DNA from 3 places in the Pseudobacter ginsenosidimutans genome. Region 1 is predicted to be linked to each of the others. Evidence: riboswitches for the same ligand, from Rfam matches in the RefSeq annotation. Region 1 holds a riboswitch; each other region holds the start of a gene.
What was found. A riboswitch is a leader RNA that binds a small molecule or an ion and turns the genes downstream of it on or off. The one in region 1 is predicted to bind S-adenosylmethionine.

Region 1 (5,748 bases):
CCGGTGTTTGGATCTACGCCGGCCCATTCGCGGATAAAGAAATCGTAGATAGAACCACCCACGGCCAGCCTTTTGGTGCCACTGATGATCTCTTTCTGGGGAAGTTCCAGTATTTCATTTTTGTTGTGAGCGAAGTTGACGCCCACCTGCCATCTCCAGTCCTTATTGCTGACAGGAACAGCATTCAGCTCCACTTCAACACCGCTGTTGCGCAGCTTGCCGATATTGGCGCTGATGGAAGTAAACCCCGTGGAACCTGCCATGGGCCTTCCGTATAGCAGGTCCTTGCTGGTTCTGATATAATAGTTAACGGTCCCGTACAAGCGATTCTTAAAGAATCCGAAATCGGTCCCCAGGTTGAGTACCAGGTTGCTTTCCCAGCGAAGGTCGGGTGTGGGGAGCCTCGATGTGATGATACCGCCATTACCGAGATTGTTCTTGATGGCGTAAAGTGCCAGGTAGTTGTAATAACCTGTGAGCGCGTCGTTACCGGAAGCGCCATAGCTGGCTTTGAGCGTGAGCGAGCTGAGCCAGTTCACGGATTTGAGGAATTCTTCTTCAGACAATCTCCAGCTTGCACCGGCAGACCAGAAAGTACCCCAGCGGGAATCGGGAGAAAAGCGGCTGCTGCCATCGCGGCGGATCGATGCGGTAGCAAAATATTTTCCGAGATAATTGTATTGGCCCTGCCCGAAGAAACTGAGTTTCGCATATTCATCAGAGTTACCAGTGAAATCATTCAGCTGTGAAGCAGCGTTTGGTTCATAGAGGTCGGCCAGCGTGAATTTCTGACGGCTGCCGCTGAGGTCGCCGGTATTGAGCTGGTAGAATTCCTGGCCGGCCAGCAGGTTGAGGTGGTGGCCCGACTGGAAGTCCAGATCATAAGTAATGATATTGTTGAACGTATAGCTGAGGAAGCGGCTATTGCTTTTGCTCACAGAGCCTCCGATGCCTGCATCCTCACCCACCAGGGGATTGGTATAGAAATGCGAATTGGCGTTGATATAATCCAGGTTGAAGCTGGTCTTTACTTTCAGGTTGGCGAGGATGGCTGCTTCCAGGAAGGTCCTGGCAGAAATGTTCTCGCGCGTGTACCTTGATTTATTCAATGGTTGTGATCCGATCAGGTTGTAACGTGGCAATGCGCCATTGGGCCTGTAAGTGCCGTAATCGAATTGTTGCTGACCTTTTGCATCCAGCTTGTAGCTGCCATCAGGATTGCGCTGGTAGATGGGGTAGAAGCTGGGGATGGTCCTGCCAAACAATACCACGTTGGCCTGACGGCTGTCTGCAGAAACCGGATAGTCCTGCGAAGTGGAGCTACCATTCAGGTTCAATCCAACCTTCAGCCATTTCTTAGCCTGGATGGTGAGATTGCTTCTGAAATTATAGCGTTTGAAACCGGAGCCGAGAAAGGCGCCTTCATTATTCGTATATCCGGTACCGATATAGTAAGTGGTCTTGTCCGATCCCCCGCTTACATTCACCTGTGCCTGTGTGTATTTGGCTGGTTGAAGCATGGCGTCTTCCCAATCGTCGTTCCAGAGTGGCGTTGCGCCTGCCACGATCTTGCCGTTCAATCCAACAGGAGTTGGATAGTTTGCGCCATAAGGATTGATAGCGAGTTCTGATACAAGATTGTTGGTTGCTGTTTGAGCAGCCTGTTCTGCGCTTTGTCCGTTGGTGATGGCTTTATTGCGCAGCGCTTCCCAGAAATATTCAAAGTACTGATTGGTGCCGATCTTGTCGTAGTCCTTAACGGCGCGGCTGCTCCATCCCTGGTTGAGGGTGGCGTTCACGGCAATGTCCTCACCTTTCTTTCCCTGTTTGGTGGTGATGATGATCACGCCATTGGCGGCGCGGGATCCGTAGAGGTTGGCTGCAGCGGCATCTTTCAGGATATTGACCGATGCAATATCCGCCGGATCAATTGCATTGATGTCTCCATCATACGGAGCGCCATCGATCACGAAGAGGGGAGCGCTGCTGGCATTGATAGAGCCCACACCGCGGATGCGGATAGCAGAGTTATTTCCTGGTTGACCATTTGCGGAAGTGGTTTGAATGCCCGGCGCCAGTCCCTGCAATGCATTGGTGAGGTTGGGCGTAAGGCGGTTATTGATCTTGTCTGATCCGATAACACTTACTGCGCCGGGATAGCCGGAGCGTTTTACAGTTGTGTAGGCAACGGCTACCACTTCTTCGAGTGTGGAATTGGATGCCTTCAGCAGGATGGTGATATTGTTATCTGATTTCGCATCCACTTCAATGGTTTCCCTTCCTACAAAGGAGATGGAAAGCACTGCTTTTCCGTCGGGCAGTTCCAATTTGAATTTTCCCTGTTGATCTGTAGTGGTGATAAGGGATGATCTGTTCACTGTGATAGTGGCCCCTTCGAGGGGTTGCTTGCTTTCGGCAGTCAGCACAACACCCTGCAGGGTTCTTTTTTGTGCGTATAGCCCGATGCTGATGAGCAATGTCAGCAGAAGGGTTACATTTTTCTTAAGCATAACTTATTTATATTAATAGTAGACATGAAATTCCCGTTCCGGTGCAATGTCCGGTTTATGGCAAAACATCGGTTGTACAGGACAGTTAGTCCCGTTTCAGTTTCTTACTTTGTGTTCAAGTTGTGATGGGTGGTAGTATCTACCGCATACAGCAGCAACAACAACTAAGTTGCATGCGGTTATGTGAAGTGCATAAAAGTGGCAGAGTGGACAATACAGTTTTCATTTCAATGTGACTTTTATTTAGACAACAATCTACCAGAAAGTGATGCAACGGAAGTAAAACAGATTTGCAGGAAGTTTTCAACTACCTCATCTTTCTCCTGATCAGGAGCAGGAATTAGCACCTTATACCTGGTTGGTACAGGTTGCCAAGACGTCTCAGGGCCCTTCCCTCGGTCTATTCTGGATAAGTTGTTGTGAAAGAACTGATGTTTGAGGGTGCAAATATAAAATGCAATTGTTAGTCCACCAAAAAAGTAGGGTAATGATTGCCGAAAAGATATTTGAATGGTCATATTCAAGGAATAACTGTTCAGGAAAAATGGTTGGAGTGAAATTGTTTGTCGCTTTCGAGTCCTCACAGTGTCTTTTGCAATGAGACCTGCTCGGCATGGGGCCCCTGATCTTTCTATCTCTTTGCAATCATTCTCATTGCATCTTCAAAGAAAACGATCACATCCCGCTTCTTTCCATTGACAAACACTTTGAAAGTGCTTCCATTTTTCCTGGTTACAAGTAAATACGGGCAATAGGTGGAAGGTACATTCGTGATACTGTCTATCGATTTGATATCTTCATAAAAGGCATACTCGATCTGAGTTTTGCTGCTATCATGTTCGTCTATCCAATACTTCGCGATCCGTTTCTCCGTGAAGAAATTCCCTGCATTCTTAAACTTGTAATTGGAGTAGAATTTTATGATCTGTTCATTCTTATCCAGCAGACCAAGTTTCTTAATATAGCTTGTTTCCTGGCCAGGCATCTCTTTGCCGGATTTGATCTTGTTGCAGGCAATCAGGCAGATGATAGCCATTGCTGCAATAATGGAAAAGCGCTTGTTGATCATGGTTATAGGCTTATCAGGGTTCGGTCTGTTTGGATTTGATCATGCTATTTCATCCTGTTCAGGTATTCTTCCATCTTTTCACGATTCGCATTTGTTTTTTTAAGGTTCAGTAAGAGATCACATTCGTAGTTTTGAGTGTCTTCATTCCATGCGGCTTCACCTATGAAAGCGCCTCTTTCAACTGTTTCTCCTTTTTTCAATTGTACATCTTTCAGATCGCTCACTACCCAAAAAGTGGTGGAGTCGGTTTTAAACATTACGGCATATGTTCCTTCTATCTCGAAAGTGGTGATCACTGTTGCCTTACCGGGGCAGTACACATTTGCCGACTGCGATTGCAAACCGATCCCGATCATTTTCGGTTCACGACATCCGTTAGGGTTTACAATTGCTGGTCTTTCCACTGCGTTCACCAGAAAATATCTGATGCTGTCTGCTGTTGGGTTGGGGGACGATTGCGCCATTCCAACCGGAGTTGTCAGTGCAAGGATAAAGCTAGCCCCCAATGCTTTTAAGATGCTCATTTGCTGAAGGTTGCTTTCGGTTTTAAAATATGAAATATCGGGCAGACACGCAAGTGCCGCTCCGTACCTGCTTTTCGAATAACGGCAGGATAGCGTGATCAGTATGCGTGAAAGAATCATAAACCAGCCTTTCAGACAGATTTAACAGTTGGCCGGCCTGTACGCAAAAAAAAGCCGCTCCCATCGGGAACGGCTTCAATATGCTGTATAAAACGATTAGAGGTGGATAGCTTCGCCATACGCCACTTCGATAGCGTCTTTCACACTTTCGCTGATGGTGGGGTGTGGGTGGATGCTGTTCAGCACTTCATGGTAGGTGGTTTCCAGTTTGCGGCCTACCACTGTTTCGATGATCATCTCCGTTACATTGTAACCGATCATATGAGTACCGAGCCATTCGCCGTATTTGGCGTCGAAGATCACTTTTACGAAACCTTCGGTATGGCCTGCTGCAGAAGCTTTACCGGATGCGCTGAGCGGGAATTTGCCCACTTTGATCTCGTAGCCGGCTTCTTTCGCCTGTTTCTCTGTGAAGCCAACAGAAGCGATCTCAGGTGTGCAATAAGTACATCCTGGTACGTTACCATAGTCGAGCGCTTCAGGCTGGTGGTTGTATTTTTTCTCGTTGTAGGCAATGTTCTCCACACAGATGATGCCTTCTTTGCTGGCAACATGTGCGAGAGCCTGGCCGGGGGCGCAGTCGCCGATCGCATAGAAACCGGGAACATTGGTTTGATAATATTTATCTACAGCAACGCGGCCTTTATCGGTTTTGATGCCGAGAGTTTCCAGTCCGATGCCTTCGATATTGGCGGCAACACCAACTGCGCTGAGCAGTACGTCTGCTTCGAGCACCACTTCACCATTGGCAGTTTTCACTTTCGCTTTCACGCCATTGCCTGAAGTATCTACAGAAGTTACTTCAGCATTGGTCATTACTTCGATGCCTTGTTTCTTGAAATTCTTTTCCAGTTCTTTCGATACGTCTTCGTCTTCAACAGGAACGATGCGCGGGAGGAATTCCACGATGGTAACTTTTGTTCCGAGGGCATTGTAAAAATAACCGAACTCAACACCGATAGCGCCTGATCCAACCACGATGATGCTCTTTGGTTGTGTGGGCAATGTCATGGCTTCACGATAGCCGATGATCTTTTTGCCATCCTGTTTCAGGGCAGGCAGTTCGCGGCTGCGGCCGCCGGTTGCTATGATTACATGTTTTCCTTCAACGATCTGTTTCTTACCATCGGCAGCAGTAACTTCCACCTGGCCTTTTGCTTTCAGTACGCCATTGCCCGGGATCACATCGATCTTGTTCTTCTTCATGAGGAACTGAACGCCCTTGCTCATCTTATCAGCCACACCGCGGCTACGCTTGATAACAGCAGCGAAATCGTGCTTACCGGAAGCTTCAATACCAAAATCCTTTGCATGATTGATATATTCCATTACCGATGCGCTCTTCAGGAGGGCCTTGGTTGGGATACAACCCCAGTTGAGGCAGATGCCACCCAGGCTTTCCCTTTCAATGATAGCGGTCTTTAATCCAAGCTGAGATGCACGGATAGCCGCCACATATCCACCAGGGCCGCTACCGATAACTATTACGTCGTATGCCATATTCGGTTCGAGATTTTTATAATGA
Region 2 (5,748 bases), 3.7 Mb from region 1:
ACTATCGAGAACAGTATTGTGTATACCTGCAATCTGCACACCGGTAAAACTCTTACCATCCACATTGAGCAAACCACCGATCTGCACAAAACGTACATCTTTCTTATTGATATTGAACAGGCCACCCAACTCAAATCCATTCACACCACCGGAGTAACCACCGAGGATATTGAATGAAAAATTGTTGATCACCTGGCTGTTCAGTTTTCCATTCGAACTGATCCCTGGCACCAGCGATACCTGGTAAGGGCGAACAGTAAAGAATTTGCTGAGGTTGATACTTTGGATCTGCTGCATGGTGCTCACCAGGAATTTTCCCATGGCAGTTTTTTCCACCATCACGGAATCAGTCTTCCGGTAAGTGTAGAGCCAGTGCGTACTGTCCGGACTACGGACGGCGATCACGATGGAATCAGGCGCCTGGAAGGTATATGGACCAATGATGGTGGTCTGATCGGAGATCTCCACCGGCATGATGGTGATGGAAAGTTCCTGGTTGAATTTTGGACGAATGGTAACCGTGGTATCGGCATAATATTGCTTACTAACGGTGATGCTCGCCTGCTTATATCGGCTCTTCAGCTTCAGTTTGAAAAAACCTTCTGTATTGGTTTGCGCATAGGCCAGCTGGTCTTTTTCAAAAACGCTCGCATTCACTACCCGGTCACCGGTCTGGTCATCGAAAATATAACCGGAAACATAGTAAAGGTTTTCTTCACTTGCGGCCTGTGTGGTGATCAGCGGCACCTGGATGGGCCTGCGGCGGATGATGATATAGTTGCCACTCTCCTTGAACTCATAGCCTTCATTGAAAAGCAAGCGGAGGATATAGCCTACAGACCTGCTCTGCACATTAAGTGAAACCAGACTGTCTTTACGAACGATATTGCTGTTGTAGGAAAAATAGAAATTAGCCTTGTTACTGAGGATCTCCAGTACATGGGCCAGTTGCTGGCGATTCACTTCCAGCGTTACCGTGCGGTTCAACGGCGTTTGTCCCTTACCGGTTTGATAAAGGAAAAAGAATAGTAAGGAGAGCAAAGCGCAAAGGCCCGTCTTTTTCACATTGATTATTGTTCTCATGCTGCTGTACTATGCCTATTTCAGTATGATGAGGGAATCCTTTCTTTCCACGGTGATCTCATATAATGGATAGGAAGTTTCTACGATCATATCGAGCAATTCCTGCAACGACATATTGTAATAAGTTCCCGTGAACTGTATATTCCTGAATGAAGGATTTTCGATCCGGATATTCACATTGTAGGATTCGTTCATTGCCTGTACTAACTTCCAGAGCGGAGTATCATCGCAAACAAATTCGCGTGTCCGGTAGAATTTATAGAACTGATCTGTTACAGGTTCCTTCACCAGAACCGTATCACCGGTTTCGATCTCCAGTTTTTCTTTTTGCTTCAGCTGCACGGACTTTGCAGCGTGCTCCACTTTCACCATTCCGCTTTCCACCACCACTTCCGTTTTCCCTTTATTGCTTTTTACATTGAAGGAAGTACCCAGAACAGTAATGGTAACATCATTGATGGTAACGATGAATGGTTTCGCTTTATCTGCTTTCACCTGAAAGAAGGCTTCGCCATTGAGTTTCACAGATCTGTCCTTTCCCCTGAAAGCATCTGCATAGGAGATGGTGGAATTCTTATTGAGGGTAACAACCGAACCATCGGGCAGTGTTTCGGCCTTTGACTGGGTTTGCGTGGCCAGCACTACTTGTTTATTGGACTTGAATGGCACAAGAATAAAAAAGAGCAGGGCGGCCACTCCCACCAGCATGATAACGGCGGCGGCTATGCGCGTATCGTACCATTTTGTGCGTGCGGGTTCCACCACGGTCATTACGGGGCGGGTTTCTTCGCCACTGATCCGCTGCTGGAATCTTTTCCAGGCATCGTTCTCATTCACGGAACTTTTGGCTGCCAGTTCCTGGCTTTCGTCCCAGATGAATTTGAACTGCTCATAATAACGCTGATGGTCAGGGTTGGCATCGATCCATTGCTCCACCTCTTTCCGTTCACCGGCAGACGCCTCACCCAACAGGTATTTCACCAGCAGGTCATCACTTATATTGTAAAATTCGGCATTCAATCAGTTTTCGTTTTAGAGGTTGGTCAGGATTATCAATAACAGTGGCAGGAAGTCTATCAATTTGCTTCGCAGCAATTTGAGTGCCTTCCCCATCTGGTTTTCTACGGTTTTGATGGAGATGCCCAGCCGGTCGGCAATCTCCTGGTATTTGAGTTCTTCAAAACGGCTCATCTGGAAAATGGTGCGGCATTGTTCCGGAAGCTCGCTCATGGCTTTCCGCAACTTTTGTTCAAGGTCGCTCAACAATACTTTTTTTGAAGCAGAATCAGTCTGCTCTTTCATTTGATAAGAGGCATGCGCCTGATAGGCCAATCTTACTTTCTGATGTTTGATGTGATTCAGGCTTTCGTTGTAAACGGCCCTGTACAGATAAGCGGTGAGCGAAGTTTCAATCTCGAGATGTCCTTTCTTTTCCCAGATCTTGCAGAATACGTTCTGGACCATCTCTTCAGCAACCATATCATCTTTAACTATCGTATATGCATAGGAGTGAAGGCTCTTAAAATGACTTTTAAAAACATTCTCAAATGCTGTGCCCAGCAAGTGTGTACTCCCTGCTTCCGATACTGCCATTCGTAGATTTTGAAATCTGGCGCCAAAGATAACTGCTTCGCCCAATTGACCTTTATTAATATGACAACCGGAAAATGGCTTACCCCTATGGCAGTATGCAGGTTTAACTAAAAAAATAGCGGCACAACATCAAACTTACTGTGATTCAACCGTTTGAATTTTTCGTTTTACGTAGCTGAGGTATTTGTCGCGGGCCTGGATGGCGGCGAACAGGCCGTCGTGGGAAGAGTTGTTGTGAAAGGAGATGGTCCCGTGATGACTTCTGTATGCAACGGGCACAGAGGGATCTTGCGGATGGACTGTACGGACAAAATAAACTTCGTCCATTTCAGTTCTGCCCGTCTTGTAATAGTGATAGAATTGTTCGTTCTCTTCGAGGAATTTTTCGGCGTGGCGTAGCTCTTTTCTCCAGAAATTACTGATCTCCTGTACATCGCTGCCTGATTCCGGGTGGAACAACGCAGCTTTATACACCAGTGCAAAGTATTCCAGCATTCCGGTAAAGGCCGGCTTCACTGTTTTGAAGAACCAGATCTCATCATTGATGGTGCGGAACTGGCGATGATCCAGCAGTTGCAGTAAGGCATTCCAGTTACGTTCGCAAGTTTGAAAGCAGCATTCGATCTGTTCTTTCTCAGTGGCATACCGTTTACCGCAGTCTTCCATCTCAACCAGCATTTTTTCATACAGTTGACGATATTGTTCTCTCATAGCTCAGACAGTTAAAGCAAAGTACTTGCCCTTTGTTTCGCTTTGAAACATCGTATTACCCTGACCAAAGTGTAATAACCTGTTACAACTGTCCCTACGTGAATGCGGTTCTAAAAAAAAGCAGGGAAAGTAAAAACAATCCCTGGTTAGACCAAACGGTCACATGAGAAAATCTACTATTAAACAAACGTACATGTAAGCGCCCGGTACTGGGTTTCAGAGGAGGCGCAAACAAAAAAGCTCATCTGATATATAGTCAGACGAGCTTCAATTATATAGGAATGCCCATACAGGCATATTCACCATTCAAAGCTATACTCTGACTTATCTTTCCCCCATCATGGCAGGGGGTAGGAATTGGCACCTTTTCCAACAGTTATACAAACGACGATGCACTATGTCTGCTCTGTTGGAAGGTTGTCAAGGCGTCATCGGGCCCGTTTCCCTCTGCCTTTCTTGATAAGTTATTCCTTAGAACGTGGCAAATATATACATGAATCTCGTGGATTCATATACTTCCCGAAAATTTTTTTATTGTGTTATTACAACACTAAATCCTGCCTTTATCCAGAGAACCTGTTACACCAGATATCCGAAGAGCGTATCGTCTTTGTTCAGCTCAGTGTAATTGATCTGGTATTGCTGCATGTTCTTCAGCAATGCATCATAATCTTCCCGCTTCCGGAGCTCGATCCCAACCAAAGCAGGTCCGGTTTCCTTATTGTGTTTCTGATAATATTCAAACCTGGTGATATCGTCTTCTTGTCCCAGTACATGATTCACAAATTCTTTCAGCGCGCCGGGCCTTTGGGCAAACCGGATGAGGAAATAATGTTTCAGTCCTTCGTACTGAAGGCTGCGTTCCTTGATCTCCTGCATGCGGTCGATATCATTGTTGCTGCCACTCACTACGCAAACCACGGTCTTCCCTTTGATCTGTGCAGCATAGTCGTCCAGCGCAGCAATGCTGAGTGCTCCTGCGGGCTCTACCACAATCGCATCTTCGTTATAAAGTTTGAGAATAGTGGAACAAACTTTTCCTTCCGGCACCAGGTGCATTTCGCTGAGCACTTCCCGGCATAGTTCGAAGGTGATCTCCCCTACTCTTTTCACGGCAGCGCCGTCTACAAATCTTTCGATATTATCAAGCGTTACCGGGTGACCTGCTTCCAGCGCCTGTTTCATGCTGGGTGCACCTTCCGGCTCCAGGCCAATGATCTTTGTTTTGGGTGAATAGGTTTTGAAGTAAGACCCAACACCGGCGCTGAGGCCGCCGCCGCCAACGGGCACAAAGAGGAAATCCACTTCGCTCTGGTCTTCCAGGATCTCCAGCCCTACGGTTCCCTGTCCTTCAATGATGCGCAGATCATCAAATGGCGGGATGAAGGTCATGCCATTGGCTTCAGTGAATGCGCGTGCTGCTGCAGCGCAATCGTCGAAGGTATCGCCAACGAGCCTGATCTCGATATTATCTTCCCCGAACATCTTGGTTTGTGAAACCTTCTGATTGGGTGTAATGATGGGCATGAACACCACACCTTTCACGTTGAGTCTTTTACAGGAGAAAGCAAATCCCTGTGCATGGTTACCGGCGCTTGCGCATACCACGCCTTTGGACATTTCCCCCGGTTCAAGGCTGCTCATCATATTGTAGGCGCCGCGCAGTTTGTAGGAGCGCACCACCTGCAGATCCTCACGCTTGAGATATACCTGGGCCCCGTACTTACGGCTTAGATTATGCGAATACTGAAGGGGCGTTCTGTTCACCACTTTGCGCAGGCGCATAGCCGCTTTGTGGAATTCGAGGGCCGCCATCAGGTTTGTAGTAGTGCTCATGTTTTGTTGCAGGTTCAGGCGCCTGCCCGCCATTTTTGGGTGCAGTCGCTCGCGTCCCCGCGAGTGACAACTATTTTGTCGCCTCCGGCGACACGGTGCCCGCCAGAGGCGAGCCAATAAATGTCACTCGCGGGGACGCGAGCGACTGCTCTCCGAAACTACATCAATCATTGCAGGGGCGGGGCGGACAACTGCCGTGAACAGTTCCGTTGGTCCGGGGTCTGAAGCCCCCCATTCCGCAGGCTGGCCACAGGCAGCCGCCGCATAACCCTTGCAAAAAATCTTAATTGGCCGCTACTGCTTTTGCAGGTTGCGCCGCCTGGTTTTCAGGACGCAGACTGCGCACTGTTTTACCGGCTTGCCACAGTTCGCTTTCGCGGAGCTCTTTCAGTTCTGCTTCCAGTTTCTCACGATAATCAACCTGGCTGTTGCTGCTGATAGAACGGGCTGCTTCTTTACCAGCTGCCACACTCTCATACAGCTCAGTGAATACAGGCAGTGTAGCGTCGCGGAATTTTTTCCACC
Region 3 (5,748 bases), 940 kb from region 1:
AGCGCCGAAACTTTCCATGTAGCGGCGTTGCCCTTCGGCATAAATGGTATCGAAGGCGAGGGATGATTTTCCGCTGCCGGAGATACCTGTGATCACCACTAATTTATTTTTTGGAATACTGATGTCGATATTCTTGAGATTGTGTACCCGGGCTCCAAAGACATCGATCATTTCCTGCTGTGTGGTTCCGTTATTTTGTCCGTTTTCACCTGACACTGCCTTGTTTACTTTCACATTTGCCATAATTGCAGAGGCTGTATTTAAATTTTTTCCGGGATGAGGTTTTAGTGAGATATATACACAAATTGCAGTCCCAACCGGGAAAACATCAAAGATAAGAACAAAAGGCGGGCGGAAAAGTTGTAGAAGTCTTACTACTTTTTAGCATTCAGGTTCAATGAGATAGGTGACAAAATGGGAATGTGGTACAAAAATTGAAAGCGCAAGGATGAGTTTTCAAGATCAGGTGGATATTCTGATTTTCGGATTGTAACTAATTTTGATGAGTTTTGCAGCATCATAAAGCCCGCTCTGATAATTAGCGAACACTCAGTTCATTAGAAAGTTACCTTGATTACATTAAAAAAAAAGACTATGAAATTACTTAAAAACACCCTGACAGGACTTATGGCAGCATCAGTTTTATTAGCTGGCTGCAGCAGCATGAACAAAACTCAAAAAGGAGCAGTGATCGGAACGGCAGGTGGCGCCGCGGCAGGTGCCATCATCGGTAAAGTGGCAGGTAATGCGGCACTGGGCGCTATCATTGGTGCTGCAGTAGGTGGTGTAACCGGTACTGTGATCGGTAAGAAAATGGACAAACAGGCTGCTGAGATCAAGAACGAAGTACCAGGTGCTACCGTTGAGCGTGTTGGCGAAGGTATCGTTGTTGAGTTTGCAGACAAGAATGCCGTATTGTTCGGTTTCGACAAGGCAGACCTCACTCCTGCAACAGAGAACAGCCTGAACAAACTGGTTCAGATCCTGAAAGAGTATCCTGATACCAATATCGAGGTTCAGGGGCATACTGATTCAAGAGGTACCGATGAGTACAACATGCAGCTTTCCCAGAGAAGGGCAACTTCAGTGGCCGGTTACCTCACCAGGAATGGTGTTGCTTCAGGCCGTGTAACTACCAAAGGTTATGGTGAATCAGCTCCCGTGGCTACCAATGACACAGACGAAGGCCGCGCACAAAACCGTCGCGTGAACTTCCTGATCACAGCCAACGAGAAAATGAAATCTGATGCCAAGAAAGAATCGAACAATTAATTAGCATATTATACGTTTTTGCATATTGTGCTTATTAACATGGGAAAATTGAAATTAAACAGGGCATCCGAGATCAATTACTTATTTATAATCCAGCCCTAATTTCAATTCTTAAATAAAAAAACCAAAAAATGAAAAGGAAATTTTTGGCTCTTAGCGCAGTTTTAGCTCTGATGGCAGGTGCAGCAACCGCACAGAACAAAACCACTTTCGGTGTTCGTGCAGGTGTGAACTTCACTAACTTGAATGGCGAGATTGGAGGAAATGATCTAGATCTCAAAATGAAAGCTGGTTTCCACGTAGGTGTGAACGCTGAAATTCCTCTTGCAGATGAATTCTTCATTCAGCCAGGTGTTCTGTTCAGCACAAAAGGAGCGAAAGCAGACGAAGGCGATGGAAAAATCAACATCTCCTATGCTGAAGTTCCTGTGAACTTCCTGTATAAACCAGAAGTTGGAACAGGCAGGCTTCTCCTTGGTGTAGGCCCCTATCTTGGAATCGCTGTAGGCGGTAAATTCAAAGGAGATGGAGATGACATGGATATTGAATTCACCAATGATGTTGAGAATGAGAATGAATATTTGTATTCAATGAAACGTCTCGACTTCGGTGGAAACCTTTTGTTTGGTTATGAATTTACCAACAAATTCTCAGTTCAGTTGAACGCTCAGTTGGGTATGGCAAACCTGTCCCCAAAATTCCAGGGCGAAAAGCTGGATGACACCAAAATGAAAAATACTTCATTTGGTGTATCTGTAGGCTACAGATTCTAATCGGTCTCATTCCGCCGTAATAACAACCTGGAGACTTCGGTCTCCAGGTTTTTTTGTTTATTTCGATTTGCTCATTATCTTTGCACCAGTTCTTTTTACATCTCTTATCAAGAAAGGCAGAGGGAAATGGCCCGATGAAGCCTTGACAACCTATTCTTTACGACAGCAATGCCGGAAAGAAAAAGGTGCCAATACCACCGTTTAACAACGGACTGATAAGTCAGATAATAGCTTCAAACAATACGACCTCAAAACATATTGAAAAGCTCTTCCTGACTATCGGAAGAGTTTTTTTTTGCCCCTACCGGCACGCTTGCCAGCTCCGGTATCTCCGCAAATCAACGCTCTCCGATCGTTCTCCACTCTTGATAATGGCTGTCGCAGAACACTGTTTATTCAACAATCATCAACGATGGTGCTGACTGAAAAAACACAACAACAAAAGCACTCATCACAAAAACTGTTTATCATGCAAGCGACAACACAACTCATTCACAGCATCCCCGTTGATCCATTGACCGGAGCTGTATCCGTGCCCATCTATCAGACTTCCACCTTCGTGCAGGATGCACCGGGTGTGAATAAAGGGTACGACTATGCGCGCAGCGGTAATCCCACACGCGCCACACTGGAATCACTGATCGCGCAGCTCGAAGGCGGCGCAACCGGCCTCGCATTCGCATCAGGTCTCGCAGCCATCGACGCCGTTGCCAAACTTCTCAAAACAGGAGACGAGATCGTTGCTGTAGATGATATCTATGGCGGCGCCTACCGCCTCTTCACACAGGTGTATGAACAATTCGGTATCAAGATCAATTTTGTTGACACATCCGATCCCGCCAAAGTACTGGATGCCATCACACCAAAAACAAAACTGATCTGGCTGGAAACACCTACCAATCCCACTTTGAAGATCTCAGACATCGAAGCCATTGCGAAGATCGCCAAAGCAAGCAATGCCTGGCTTTGTGTTGACAATACTTTCGCTACTCCCGCCCTGCAACAACCGCTGTTGCTCGGAGCCGATATTGTTGTACACTCTGCCACAAAATATCTCGGAGGCCATAGCGATCTGATCGCCGGACTGGTAGTAACCAAGGATCCCGAGCTCGGCGCACGCATCAAATTCTATCAGAATGCAACCGGTAATATCCTCGGGCCATTCGACAGCTGGCTGGTGATCCGCGGCATCGAAACATTACACCTCCGCATCCGCCAGCACAGTGAAAGCGCACTCGCAATTGCAAAATACCTGGAGCAGCATCCTGCAGTTGACAAAGTGTATTATCCCGGCCTCGCATCACATCCCAATCACGCAACAGCTAAAAAGCAATCTAAAGGTTTTGGCGGTATCGTAAGCTTCTCACTGAAGCAGGACCATCTCGATGCAGCCACTGCACTGGTTACATCCACTAAATTATTCAAGCTGGCCGAAAGCCTCGGCGGCATCAAGAGCCTTGTGAGCCATCCGGCCAGCATGACGCATAAATCCATCCCCGCTGAAAAGCGCCAGGCGGCGGGTGTTTCAGACAGCCTCATCAGACTCAGTCTCGGACTCGAAGATGTTCAGGACCTGATCAGCGATCTCGATCAAGCATTCAATACCAGCGCTGCCAAACTCGAAAAATCAAATACTCATCAAGTAGCAGCCTGTTAAGTTTCAAATATTATGAGCCAGGAAATAATCAAAACGTACAAAGACATCGACCGGACCATTTTGAAAGGCATCCCGAACCCTACAGACCAGGCGTACGAGATCAAGATCAAAATCCCCGAATTCACCTTCCTCGGTGTAAAAGAGCAACCGGACTTTGCAGTGATCTACCTCACCTTCTATCCCGGAAAAAAAGTGATAGAACTGAAATCACTCAAACAATACATCTTCCAGCTGCGAAACATCGTTGCCTCCTACGAGCGACTGATCAATATCATTTATGATGATCTCCAGGCAGCTTACGAACCAGCGCGAATGCGGCTCGTAATGATCTGCAATCCCAGAGGCGGCATCAGCTCCAAGCTGACTATCGACTCAGACTGGAAGATCCGCGGCGGAAAAGAAGCCTTCAATGACTGGAAACTCATTGAAGACGAATGGGAAGTAACCATGTAATCTGTATCTAATAAAACACTCAATATATAATCATCAACGATGGACGCACACAAACAATTGACGATCGGCTTATTCGGTTTTGGCGTAGTGGGCGAAGGACTTTACAAAGTGCTGCAGCAAACGCCTTCACTGAAAGCCAGCATAAAGAAGGTATGTATCAAGAACCCGGAAAAGAAACGCAACGCACCCGATTCTCTCTTCACAACAGATAAAGACGTTCTGCTCAATGATCCCGAGATCAATGTGATCGTGGAAGTGATCAATGAATCCGAGAATGCTTTCCATATCGTTTCCACTGCTCTGAAGAATGGAAAAGATGTTGTAAGCGCCAGCAAGAAAATGATTGCAGAACACCTGCCTGAATTGCTGGAACTGCAAAAACAAACAGACCGCTCCTTCCTCTGCGAAGCCGCCGCCTGTGCGTCTATTCCCGTGATCCGCAACCTGGAAGAGTATTACGATAACGATCTCCTCCATTCTATCAAGGCTATCGTGAATGGCTCAACCAACTTCATCCTCACCAAGATGTTCGAAGAAAACCTGAGCTTCCGCGATGCTCTCATCCTGGCGCAACAGCTCGGCTTTGCTGAATCCGATCCCACACTGGATGTGGAAGGATATGACGCCGTGAACAAATGGGCCTTCCTTCTCACGCACGCTTATGGCATCATCGAACATCCCGACAATATCGTGTTCAATGGTATCCAGAACGTACAGGCAGGAGACGCCAATGTTGCCCGCGAAAAACATTACGATATCAAACTGGTAGCCCAGGCAAAAAAATTACAGAATGGAAAAGTGGCGGCCTTTGTACTGCCACAATTCATCAAACATGACGACCACCTCGCTTTCGTTAAGAACGAATACAATGGTGTGGTGATCGAGAGCGGATTTGCCGACAAACAATTCTTCTACGGCAAAGGCGCAGGCAGCTTCCCTACAGCATCCGCTGTACTGAGCGACCTCTCCGCACTCCGCTACCAGTACAAATACGAATACAAAAAACTCTACCACCATACTCCGCAGGAACTCACCAACGATTTCTACGTGCGCGTATACGTTAGCTTCGACGACTGGAAATACATCCCCAAAGACAAGTTCGAGTGGATCGAAGAATGGCATGCAGAAACCGATCGAAAATACCTGGTTGGCGTGCTGAGCTTCGATGAGCTGCGCAGCAATAGCTGGTGGAGAGAAAACAATACTTCATTGATCCTTTCGCCGGATGCCATCATCGAAGATGTGGAGATCAGGAAACTGAAAAAGAAAAGCCTGGAACTGGCAGGGATCGTATAGTGATGTGATCGAATGATTGAATAATAAAAGCCGGCAAGTTTTGCCGGCTTTTATGCTCTTCTCAATTAATCACCGTACTTTTTTTTGTAGCCTTTGATCTGTTCGATCTGTCTTTCAATATTGGCAGTTGGTTTTCCTTCGCGTGCCATATAATCTTTCCACTCATGGCAGACAGCAAGGGCCTTTTCCCAATGATGATTCCTCCACAGGATATAGATGTATGTGCTGAAGTATTGTGGATTCCGGTTCCTGCTCAGCAACTCTTCCATCCATTGAATGCCTGCCAGCCCCTGGTCC

Region 2: it holds a riboswitch for S-adenosylmethionine, as region 1 does, so the genes downstream of both, FSB84_RS12870 (RteC domain-containing protein) here and FSB84_RS28225 (SusC/RagA family TonB-linked outer membrane protein) in region 1, are expected to answer to the same signal.
Region 3: it holds a riboswitch for S-adenosylmethionine, as region 1 does, so the genes downstream of both, FSB84_RS01470 (trans-sulfuration enzyme family protein) here and FSB84_RS28225 (SusC/RagA family TonB-linked outer membrane protein) in region 1, are expected to answer to the same signal.

What each region holds. Positions count from the first base shown of each region.
Region 1 is NZ_CP042431.1:7,223,587-7,229,334, reverse strand. Features, by position in the region: gene FSB84_RS28225 (SusC/RagA family TonB-linked outer membrane protein) at 1-2,510, opposite strand, end outside; SAM riboswitch class I at 2,820-2,926, opposite strand; gene FSB84_RS28220 (hypothetical protein) at 3,142-3,579, opposite strand; gene FSB84_RS28215 (hypothetical protein) at 3,624-4,103, opposite strand; gene lpdA (dihydrolipoyl dehydrogenase) at 4,320-5,723, opposite strand.
Region 2 is NZ_CP042431.1:3,160,677-3,166,424, reverse strand. Features, by position in the region: gene FSB84_RS12885 (peptidase associated/transthyretin-like domain-containing protein) at 1-1,083, opposite strand, end outside; gene FSB84_RS12880 (FecR domain-containing protein) at 1,099-2,103, opposite strand; gene FSB84_RS12875 (RNA polymerase sigma-70 factor) at 2,116-2,676, opposite strand; gene FSB84_RS12870 (RteC domain-containing protein) at 2,812-3,387, opposite strand; SAM riboswitch class I at 3,709-3,853, opposite strand; gene ilvA (threonine ammonia-lyase IlvA) at 3,967-5,223, opposite strand; gene ilvC (ketol-acid reductoisomerase) at 5,507-5,748, opposite strand, start outside.
Region 3 is NZ_CP042431.1:369,446-375,193, forward strand. Features, by position in the region: gene uvrA (excinuclease ABC subunit UvrA) at 1-243, opposite strand, end outside; gene FSB84_RS01460 (OmpA family protein) at 595-1,272, shown strand; gene FSB84_RS01465 (porin family protein) at 1,404-2,045, shown strand; SAM riboswitch class I at 2,147-2,267, shown strand; gene FSB84_RS01470 (trans-sulfuration enzyme family protein) at 2,515-3,702, shown strand; gene queF (preQ(1) synthase) at 3,715-4,155, shown strand; gene FSB84_RS01480 (homoserine dehydrogenase) at 4,195-5,451, shown strand; gene FSB84_RS01485 (thioredoxin family protein) at 5,517-5,748, opposite strand, start outside.